Regions from separate parts of the Bacillus sp. YH3-2-B2 genome, predicted to be linked through region 3. Evidence: predicted binding sites of a transcription regulator. Region 3 holds the regulator's gene; each other region holds the start of a gene.
What was found. The regulator Rex, encoded in region 3, represses fermentation and respiration genes when NADH is low (regulators of the CRP and FNR family bind a similar motif). The targets are predictions, from matches to a motif close to TTGTGAAATATTTCACAA.

Region 1 (3,615 bases), on a different contig from region 3:
TTGATTCATAATGATCCATTCACAAGATTGTTAGTTTTTTCTGGGTGAGTGCAAATCAAGTCACGTTACAATATACATACGCAACGTGACTTTCTTCGAGGTGAGCTCATGAATATTCTCTCTTTCCGAAAATCTGATAAAGAACTTCTTTCCCGCGAACTGCATGAATTGCTGGAATCGATCAGTACGAAAAGGAAAATGAAAAAACACACGTATTTGTTTCAAGAAGGAATGGATGCAGAAGAGCTTTATCTGATTCAATCAGGACTCATTGAAATCGGCAAGCTGACGTCTGACGGAAAAGACCTGACGCTTAGAATCTGCCAGAAACACGATATTGTCGGGGAATTGACGCTATTCACAGATGAGCCGAGATATATGCTCAGTGCGAAAGTGTTAGAGGACGGGGAGGTGCTCGTCATTAATAAAAACAAGCTGGAAAAGGAATTGATCCAAAACGGTGTTTTGACGTTTGAATTTATGAAATGGATGAGCACCCATCTGCGAAAAATCCAGTCTAAGATCAGGGATCTGCTTCTTCACGGCAAAAAAGGGGCGCTCTATTCCACCCTTATCCGCTTATCAAACAGCTACGGGGTGGAACGAAGCGACGGGATTCTGATTAACATTGTGCTGACAAATCAGGATTTGGCTAAGTTTTGCGCGGCGGCAAGGGAGAGCGTCAACCGCATGCTGGGAGACCTCCGCAAACAAGGGGTTATTTCGATAGACGAAACCGGAAAAATTATTTTGCACAAGCGGGACTATTTACGATGCGAGATCGAGTGTGAAAATTGTCCGCTTGAGATCTGCAATATTGACTGAAAAAACAAGGGCAGCCGATGTCCTTGTTTTTCAGCTTGTGATACATATACACATGACGGCGAAAAAGAAGCCGGCATTTACGATTTTCAGAATGCCGATCGTTTTCACCGGCCAGTCTCTTCCATGAAAAAACCAGGCCCGCAGACTGCTTGGGATAAAAGCGAGAAACGCCCAGCCTGCCCCGAGAAGGGCCGATAAAAAGGGGAGCAAGAGGTGATATCCCCACGACCAGTAAGCAAACCTTCTGTTTTTTCTCTCCCTTATGACCGATTTCACATAAAAAGAACTCCCGACAAAAAATAAAGCGGATTGCAAGAATAGAAACCAAGCCCAGCCGTCAAGGATTCCCGTTCCCAGCCAGCAGCTCGCAAGTCCGCCCGAACAAAAGAACAGAACACCCGCAATATCATTCGTAAGCGCCCGTTCGTTTTTTCGGCGGGCATAATGCGTATGTATGAGAAACAGCGGCAATAAAAAAACGCCGATCCAGACGAGCTGCGGCTTATGAAAGACAGAAATGATCAAAAAGCAGCAGGCCGGAAAACCGTAATACCATATCCACTTTTGATAGGGCTGAAGCTGTTTCTTTTTCAAAGCGAGCGAAACGGGATAAACCGTCAAGTAAAGGAACAGCCAGCCCAGAAAGAGCGGAATATGCCAGAAAACCGGGCCTCCCTTGACCATGCCGAGTAAAAATGGAATCAGCAGCATCGCCCATGCGCCGTGCTGCTTCGGAATCATCGCCTTCATCGAAACCCTCCTTTTTATTTCATTATAAGTGCAAACACTCTCCTGATAAGTGACCTTTATCATACAAGCTGTGAAATACATCACTGCCGCGCGGGCTCAATCGGGCTACACTAAAGCTATCAATAGCACAGGAGGCTTTCCTATGAATCAGTGTGACTATTTATTATTTCTGAAACAACTTCCTATGTTTAATGAAGTGCCTCTGTCCATTGTCGAAACCTTGCTGAAAAACGGGACGTTTATCCGCGGCTCATCTGACCAATCTCCATCCTTTCTTCATTCACAATCCGTTTATATTGTATTAAAAGGCAATATCCGTTTTACGGACAGCAGGCTCCCTGAAGGGTCGCAAACCGTTGCGCTGTGGGAAAAAGGCGATGTGTTTCCGATTGATGAAAAAGGCGGGCTCTCTTTATCGCCTTTTATCTCAGTCAATGCCTCACCGGATATTCTGGTACTCCATATTCCATATTCCGTATTTAAGCAAATGATGTCTTACCATCCGCGGCTGCAAATGAACTTTTTGGCGATGCTTCAGCAAAATGTCTTCTGTTCCTATCAGTTGTTTTTGAGGTATCTGTATACATCACGGGATGAAAACGCCGAACCCGGTTCTTAAACAGAACCGGTTTTTTTGATGACGCGGGCGTCCCTATATCGTTTGAAAATCCTTCCTGCTGCTCTGTGTGAACGTTTTGTGAAAAAAGCAGAGTGTGTGACATAGTTCACAAGGTGATGCGCCGTCTCTGTTTATAGTGTACATAGCATCACCTGACTCGGAAGGAGTGAACGATCATGAAGAAAAAGAAAATGAGTCCGTTGCTCAGGAGATTAAACTATTTTTCTCCTATCGAACATCATTCAAATCATCATAGCCAAACGACAAGCGAAGATCGTGATTGGGAGAATGTATACAGAAACAGATGGCAGTACGACAAAGTCGTTCGCTCCACCCACGGCGTCAACTGCACGGGTTCTTGCAGCTGGAATATTTATGTGAAAAACGGAATTGTCACGTGGGAAGGACAAAACTTGAATTATCCATCAACAGGCCCGGATATGCCTGATTTCGAACCGAGAGGCTGTCCGCGGGGGGCCAGTTTTTCATGGTACATCTACAGCCCGCTCCGTGTGAAATATCCATATGTGCGAGGTGTGCTGATCAATTTGTGGCGGGAAGCATTGCAGGCGCATCAAAATCCGCTGGATGCCTGGAAATCGATCGTTGAAAACCCTGAAAAAGCGAAGTCCTATAAACAGGCAAGAGGGAAAGGCGGCTTTGTCCGCGCGGAATGGCCGGAAGTGCTGAAGCTGATTTCAGCCTCTCTGCTGTATACAGTGATGAAATACGGGCCTGACCGGAATGTCGGCTTTTCTCCGATCCCGGCGATGTCCATGATCAGCCACGCATCAGGCTCGCGATTCATGTCTTTAATCGGCGGCCCGATGCTCAGTTTTTATGACTGGTATGCGGATCTCCCGCCGGCGTCCCCGCAAATTTGGGGCGACCAGACGGACGTTCCGGAAAGCAGTGATTGGTACAATTCAGGCTACATCATCACATGGGGTTCCAACGTTCCGTTAACGAGAACGCCTGACGCGCACTTTTTGGCGGAGGCCCGCTATAAAGGGGCCAAGGTGATTTCAATCAGTCCCGATTTTGCGGAGTCCTCAAAGTTTGCGGATGACTGGCTCAGTATCCGCCAAGGGACTGACGGGGCGCTTGCGATGGCGATGGGTCACGTCATTTTGCAGGAATTTTACGTGAACCAAGAAACTGAACGTTTTATTGAGTACGCGAAGCAATACACTGATTTTCCATTTCTCGTCACCTTATCAAAAGAAAATGGCGTATACACAGCGGGGCGGTTTTTGCATGCGAAAGACATCGGGCGGCAGACAAAGCATGATCAGTGGAAGCCGGCGGTCTGGAATGAACAGACAGGTGCGTTTGCCATACCGCAAGGAACAATGGGCTCCCGCTGGGACGGGCAGCAGAAATGGAATCTGCACATGATCGACGAAGACACCGGGGAACAG
Region 2 (3,615 bases), on a different contig from region 3:
TGTAAAATCTGCGAGCTCTTCAGGGGTATAGTGCTGCGCCCCGTGGAGTTTTTCTGCGAGCAGAAGGTTGTCCCGCACCGTGCCCTCCGTGACGGGAGCTGATTGAAATGCAAGGCCCGCGGTTTTTCTGAGCTCCCTGATATCCCAGCGCCTTATTTCTTTTCCGAATACAAGCACTTCCCCTTCATCAGGCGTATTCATCAGATTGCAAAGTGACAGCAATGTGCTTTTTCCCGCGCCGGAAGGCCCTATCAACGCCGTGATAGAACCTTTTTGAATATGTCCGGTTACACGGCTTAGGACATCAAAGGACGTATTGTTTTGTTCAAAGCGTTTGCCGGCTGACAGAAAAGATATTGCCGGAATTTCTTCTTTCATATAGGATGACACCTTTCGTAAAAAATCAGGAACCGGTGAGATTGGCTGACGTTTGCTCCGCCTTTTTCTGGTCTGTCTGCCGGGAAGCGAATGTATGCATGACCATTCCCGCAATAATAATGAACAGTCCGGCAAATGAAAGAAGTGACGGAAACGCCGCGGATAAAAAGACGATTTCGCCGATCAGTGCAAAAAGAACCTCTCCGGATTGCGTCGCTTCAACAGCAGCGAGCTTCTGCGGCTCATTCCTCACCATATCGGTGGCGCGGAAAAATAATACTGTTGCGATAACGCCCGAGCTGAGTGCGACGATAAAGGATTGGAATGTCTGTCCCATTGAGGGAAGCCCGTCTCTATACCAGCCGAAAGCGGCGATCAAAAGCCAAAACGGAAGGCTTGCGAGCGTCATGCCGAGCACCCGCTGAAACGTATCGAGTTTTCCGCCGTATTGTTCCAGCATTTTGCGGTTGCCGAGCGGATAGGCAAACGCCGCGACGACGACCGGCGCCACGCTGAATAGTATCGTGCGGCCGGACAGAGAACCCGCATGCTGAAGCTGAATCAGCCCGGCTCCGATCAGGATGATGACGGAAGTAACCAGCGAAATCAGCGGGATCTTTTGTCTGACGGAAACCGGGCCCGCCGGTGAATTTTTTGTTTCGCAGAAAAACGGCGACAGAAGCACACCCGCGACAATTGTAATCTGCCACGTGCCGGCGATCAGCCAGCCCGGCCCATATGCCGCCGCAAACGTAATCGGGGCATAAAAAAGCACGAACCCGGTAAAACTCCACTTCAGCCAAAAAAACGGCTTTTTCCGGATTTCATGCCAGAGCGGCGCCCATTTTCCTTTCGCATAAACGATCAAAAATAAAAACGGAATCATAAAAAGAAAACGCAGGGAAGAGCTCCACATCCAGCTTCCGCCGGAAAGCTCCATCGCCCTGTTTAAAATAAATGTGACTGCAAAAAACAGAGATGCCAATATTCCGATCACGATGGCTTTCATTAAATCCCTCATTTTGACACATATTTTTTTATACTATACTATTCACCGGCAGGCTTCGCAATGGAATATGAGAAAATAGCGTTTTAATAAATGATGAATGGGAAACAGACATATACGGAGGTGAACACAATGCAGAAAGAGGATATTCAAGTGCTTTATTTCGAAGATGACGGCCGCATTCCGAATAACCCGAATCTTCCGCTTGTTATTTATAAAGCGGTATTTAATGAAGAAACGGTACAGAAAGCAGAGTCCGTCCTCCGCCGGCACGATTGGTCTAACAGCTGGACGGGCGGAGTATTTCCGTATCATCATTTTCACAGCACCACGCACGAAGTTCTTGTCGCGGTAAAAGGAACCGCGGTTTTGAGGTTCGGCGGGGAACAAGGGGCGGACGCCGTTCTTCAAACGGGAGACGCAGCGGTCATTCCGGCCGGCACCGGACATAAAAAACTGTCGGGCAGTTCTGATTTTACCGTGATCGGAGCTTATCCGGGCGGCCGGCAGTACGATACAAAAACGGAGAAAAATGATAGAACTTCAGAAGAAATCAGCCGCGTCCCGCTCCCGGAATGTGACCCCTTTACGGGAAAAACGGGCCCGCTTTTAAAATTGTGGGAAAAATGACAGGGGAAAAGCGGACGGTCTGTAAAAAAATAGCCTAAAAGAAACGTTATTACACCCCCGCCATATAAATAATTTCATAAACGAAACAATTCACGTTCAAATTTTGTTCAAAAAGTGTTATTATATAAGAGTAAATCAAATTGGGGTTTTTTATGTTTGCTATTTTCAGAGAGGAAAAAGAAATTTTGACTTATTCAATTGTTTTTGTTGATATAAAAATAATACTGGATATGGCAAAGTGAAAAACTGGGTAGTAAACATTTATTTTTGTAAATGATTGTGCATGAATTCACAATCTTGCTTTTTCATGCTTTTCTGCATGAAGGGGGAAAGGCTACCCTTTCCAAAAAAATCAGCATACTGCTTATAGTAAAGGAGAATCGGATATGCCAGAAACAATCGATCAAACAAATGCATCTGTCAGCCAAGGCCAACGCGATCTTATTGATCAGCTGCTAAAACCTGAAGTTCAAGAATCACTGACTGTTTTAGTGGATCAGCTTCCAAAACTGACTGAGTTAGTAAATATTTTAACGAAGTCTTATGATTTTGCACAGTCTGTAGCGACAGACGAAGTATTGAAGAGCGATACAGTGGGTGCGCTTACAGAAATTCTTGAGCCGGTGAAAGAAACAGCGAAAGAAGTTGCGGCTACTGCGATCGAAGCAAAAGACCGCGCGGATGCAAGCAATGAAACGATCGGACTTTTCGGCCTGCTGCGCATGCTGAAAGATCCTCAAGCTCAAAAGCTGTTCCGTTTTGCTAACAGCTATCTTGAAATCATGAACGAAAAACAAAAATAATCTCAGATTCAAATTGATATAAAGGACGGAGGATATACGATGTCAAAACATATTGTCATTTTAGGCGCTGGTTACGGCGGAGTTCTTTCTGCTTTAACCGTTCGCAAACATTACAGTAAAGATGAAGCACGCGTAACCGTTGTGAACAAATACCCGACTCACCAAATCATTACGGAACTGCACCGCCTTGCAGCCGGCAACGTGTCTGAACAGGCTGTTGCTATGCCGCTTGAAAAACTTCTGAAAGGAAAAGACGTCGACATTAAAATCGCAGAAGTCAATTCTTTCTCAGTTGATAAGAAAGAAGTTGCCCTTTCTGACGGTTCTAAGCTGACTTATGACGCGCTTGTTGTCGGACTTGGTTCTGTTACGGCTTATTTCGGCATTCCTGGACTTGAAGAAAACAGCATGGTGCTGAAATCTGCTGCTGATGCCAACAAAGTATACAAACACGTGGAAGACCGTGTGCGTGAATACTCTAAAACGAAAAACGAAGCTGATGCAACGATCCTTATCGGCGGCGGCGGCTTAACAGGCGTCGAGCTTGTCGGTGAGCTTGCTGACATCATGCCGAACCTTACGAAAAAATACGGCGTAGATCCGAAAGAAATCAAACTGAAATTAGTAGAAGCAGGTCCGAAAATTCTTCCTGTTCTTCCTGATGACCTTATCGAACGCGCGACAAAAAGCCTTGAAAAACGCGGCGTTGAGTTCTTAACAGGTCTTCCTGTTACAAATGTTGAAGGAAACGTTATTGATCTGAAAGACGGTTCAAAAGTCGTTGCCAACACATTTGTA
Region 3 (3,615 bases):
GGCTGGCCGTCATAGCTGATGGAAACATCCTGTACGCGCAGGACGTCGTTTCCGCTCTGTTTTGTAATGTCAAAACGGAAGGCGGCGGATTTCTCATCCCCGAGCGGCTTGGCCATGACGTCCATCCGTTCAAGCTGTTTTCGTCTGCTTTGGGCTCTTTTCGTTGTAGAAGCTCTGGCCAGATTGCGGTCGACAAAATCTTGAAGCTTGGCGATTTCGTCCTGCTGTTTTTCATACAGCTTCAGGTCTTTCTCATACTGCTCGGCTTTTTGTTCTAAATAGGCGCTGTAGTTGCCGAGGTATTTTTTGCTTTCTGTCCGGGAGACCTCGTACACTTGGCTGACGACTTTATCAAGAAAGTATCTGTCGTGGGAAACGATCAGGATTGCGCCTGAATATCCCTGTAAATAATGCTCAAGCCATGTAAGCGTATCGATGTCGAGATGGTTCGTCGGTTCATCCAGAATAAGCAGATCAGGCTGGGTCAGCAGCAGTTTTCCGAGCGCAAGCCTTGTTTTCTGACCGCCGCTCAGGCTTTGCACTTTCACGGAATCGTCAAATTTTCCGAAGCCGAGTCCGTGAAGGATAGATCGGACGTCCGCTTCATATTGATAGCCGCCTTTATCCTTGAAATCCTGCTGAAGCCTGTCATAGGTTTTCATCAGCGTCTCAAGCTCCGCCGGGGCGGCCGTGGCCATCTTTTCTTCAATAGAGCGCATCTCTTTTTCCATTGCTTTCAGGAAATCAAAAACGCTCAGCAGTTCTTCTTTTATGGTAAGCTGGGATTCCAAGCCAGTGTGCTGGACAAGATATCCCATCGTTAATTCTTTCGGTTTGATTAATTCACCCTTTTCATATGAAAGGTGACCTGCGATAATTTTAAGGAGAGTTGATTTGCCGGCTCCGTTTCTGCCTACTATGGCGATGCGATCCCGAGATCTGACTTCAAGCTTTATATTGTTTAAAATAGGATCAGCGCCAAAAGATTTGGATAGCTGATTAATTTGTAAGATCATCATATTATTTCACCTCTGTTATAATAAGTTAAGTGTAGCTTATCAACCTGCTGTCAGCAAACAATACATCAGAATTGGAACATTATAGGATAAGACATCAGGGAGAAAATAGTGTATGATCAGAAGTAAGGAGAGTTTAAATATGAATGGATTTTCTCATTTTAATGAAGAAGGCCGTGCCCGCATGGTGGATATAAGCGATAAATCTTCAACAGTCCGTACTGCCGCTGCGATATCCAGCGTACACATGAAGCATGACGTGTACAGCAGAATCAAAAACCGCGAGATCGGAAAAGGAGACGTGCTGGCTGTCGCACAGGTGGCAGGAATTATGGCCGCAAAGCAGACGTCAGCGATTATTCCGATGTGCCACCCGCTTTCTTTAAGCAGCGTCGACATTTCATTCGGCTGGGAGGAAAAGGATTCCGAAGCCGTTCTTCATATACAGGCAAGCGTAAAAACGAAAGGGAGTACAGGTGTGGAAATGGAAGCGCTAACTTCCGCTTCAGTCTGCGCTTTGACCGTGTATGACATGTGCAAGGCGCTGGATAAAGGAATGGTCATCGGCCCGACCTGCCTCATGGAAAAAACAGGAGGCAAAAACGGTGATTTTAAAAGAGATGCATCTGAGTATAAAGTGGAGGACCAATCATGAACAAGGATCAATCAAAAATTCCACAGGCGACGGCAAAAAGGCTGCCGCTTTATTATCGCTTTTTAAAGAATTTACACGCCTCAGGAAAGCAGCGCGTTTCATCAGCTGAACTGAGCGACGCGGTAAAAGTCGATTCGGCCACGATCCGCCGGGATTTTTCCTATTTCGGGGCGCTCGGCAAAAAAGGATACGGCTATAATGTGGATTACCTGCTGTCATTTTTCAGAAAAACACTGGATCAGGATGAAACGACGAACGTCATTTTGATCGGTGTCGGGAATTTAGGGACGGCGTTTCTTCACTATAATTTCACAAAAAATAATAACACAAAAATATCTATGGCTTTTGATGTAAATCAGAGTAAAATAGGAACTGAGGTAGGCGGTGTGCCTGTCTTTGATCTTGATGATTTAGAGCTTCACATAAAGGATGAACCCGTGGCGATTCTTACCGTTCCGGCGGTTGCCGCCCAGTCAATCACCGACCGGCTCGTGGCGCTCGGAATCAAGGGAATCCTTAACTTTACGCCGGCCCGTTTGAATGTGCCGGATCACATTCGAATTCATCATATAGATTTAGCTGTAGAGCTTCAATCATTGGTTTATTTCTTGAAGCATTATTCTGTTTTGGAAGAAATTGAATAGCGAAAGGAGGAGCTGCACATGATCGGTCCTGGAAGCCTGGCGGTTATCGGTGTGGTGGCGGTAATTATTTTCGGTCCGAAGAAGCTTCCCGAATTAGGAAAAGCGGCGGGGGACACGCTTCGTGAATTTAAGAACGCTACTAAGGGATTAGCCGGTGAAGAAGAGGAAAAAAAGAAAGAAGAACAGTAAGATAGGATGACGCGTATGAGAGTGAATCAAATGACGCTTGTGGAGCATATTGCCGAACTTCGGAAACGATTGCTGATTGTGGCGTTATCCTTTACGGTTTTCTTTATTGCCGGCTTTTTTCTGGCAAAACCTATCATTGTGTATCTTCAAAAAGCCGATGAAGTAAAAGAGCTCACCCTTAATGCTTTTAACCTGACGGATCCGCTGTTTATCTTTTTGCAGTTCGCGTTTATCATCGGCATCATTTTGACTTCGCCGATTATTCTCTATCAGATTTGGGCGTTTGTCAGCCCGGGTCTGTATGAGAAGGAGCGCAAAGTAACACTCAGCTATATTCCGATTTCGATCGTGCTGTTTGTCGGCGGTGTGTCGTTTTCTTATTATATTTTATTTCCGCTGGTCGTTGATTTTATGAAGCGGGTCTCGAATGACCTGGATGTCAACCAGGTGATCGGGATCACCGAATACTTTCATTTTCTGCTGCAGCTGACGATTCCGTTCGGGCTGCTGTTTCAGATGCCGGTGCTGATCATGTTTTTAACGAGACTCGGTGTTATCACGCCGATGTTTTTATCGAAGATCAGGAAGTACGCATATTTTGTGCTGCTCGTGATCGCCGCGATGATTGCGCCGCCTGAGCTGCTGTCTCACTTGATGATTACCATTCCGCTTTGCATTTTATACGAAATCAGTATCCTGATTTCAAAAGCGGCGTATCGGAAAAGGCAGACCGGCAGTGAATCTGACCAGGACGTATCAGCATAAAAAAGCCATTTCTCAATGATGAGAAATGGCTTTTCTTTTATTATTTTTGATTTTTCTTCACTTTAAATGAGAAGGCGAACATTTTAAACGAGATGCTGATATTATAAGCGGCGAAAACCATCAGCAGTATGGAATAAAAAGACCACATGCTTCCCGGAGAGCTTGCGGCCAAATACGTAAAGATACAGCCGACTGCGAAATAAATCAAGCCCCAAGTCATTGGGTTCCTCATACAAACAATCCTCCAATAATTAATTGCATTTGCTCACTATGCTGTTCAATATATTTTTGGGCGGGGCCGAGCTGCATGACCACGACAATGGTATTCATCATGACATGGGCGAAT

Region 1: ACWJJX_RS06815 (YwiC-like family protein) is a predicted target of Rex. The motif match lies at 1,644-1,661, and genes of this name have one in related genera.
Region 2: ACWJJX_RS01790 (DUF1641 domain-containing protein) is a predicted target of Rex. The motif match lies at 2,292-2,309, and genes of this name have one in related genera.

The regions. Positions count from the first base shown of each region.
Region 1 covers NZ_JBSJQE010000002.1:369,531-373,145, forward strand. The annotation lists gene narK (nitrate transporter NarK) at 1-11, shown strand, start outside; gene ACWJJX_RS06810 (Crp/Fnr family transcriptional regulator) at 109-825, shown strand; gene ACWJJX_RS06815 (YwiC-like family protein) at 856-1,575, opposite strand; gene ACWJJX_RS06820 (cyclic nucleotide-binding domain-containing protein) at 1,718-2,194, shown strand; gene ACWJJX_RS06825 (nitrate reductase subunit alpha) at 2,371-3,615, shown strand, end outside.
Region 2 covers NZ_JBSJQE010000001.1:319,751-323,365, forward strand. The annotation lists gene ACWJJX_RS01775 (ABC transporter ATP-binding protein) at 1-378, opposite strand, end outside; gene ACWJJX_RS01780 (DMT family transporter) at 404-1,387, opposite strand; gene ACWJJX_RS01785 (cupin domain-containing protein) at 1,517-2,014, shown strand; gene ACWJJX_RS01790 (DUF1641 domain-containing protein) at 2,401-2,817, shown strand; gene ACWJJX_RS01795 (NAD(P)/FAD-dependent oxidoreductase) at 2,857-3,615, shown strand, end outside.
Region 3 covers NZ_JBSJQE010000005.1:262,424-266,038, reverse strand. The annotation lists gene abc-f (ribosomal protection-like ABC-F family protein) at 1-1,019, opposite strand, end outside; gene moaC (cyclic pyranopterin monophosphate synthase MoaC) at 1,159-1,671, shown strand; gene ACWJJX_RS17975 (redox-sensing transcriptional repressor Rex) at 1,668-2,315, shown strand; gene ACWJJX_RS17970 (twin-arginine translocase TatA/TatE family subunit) at 2,334-2,504, shown strand; gene tatC (twin-arginine translocase subunit TatC) at 2,511-3,269, shown strand; gene ACWJJX_RS17960 (YdiK family protein) at 3,310-3,501, opposite strand; gene ACWJJX_RS17955 (CPBP family intramembrane glutamic endopeptidase) at 3,498-3,615, opposite strand, start outside.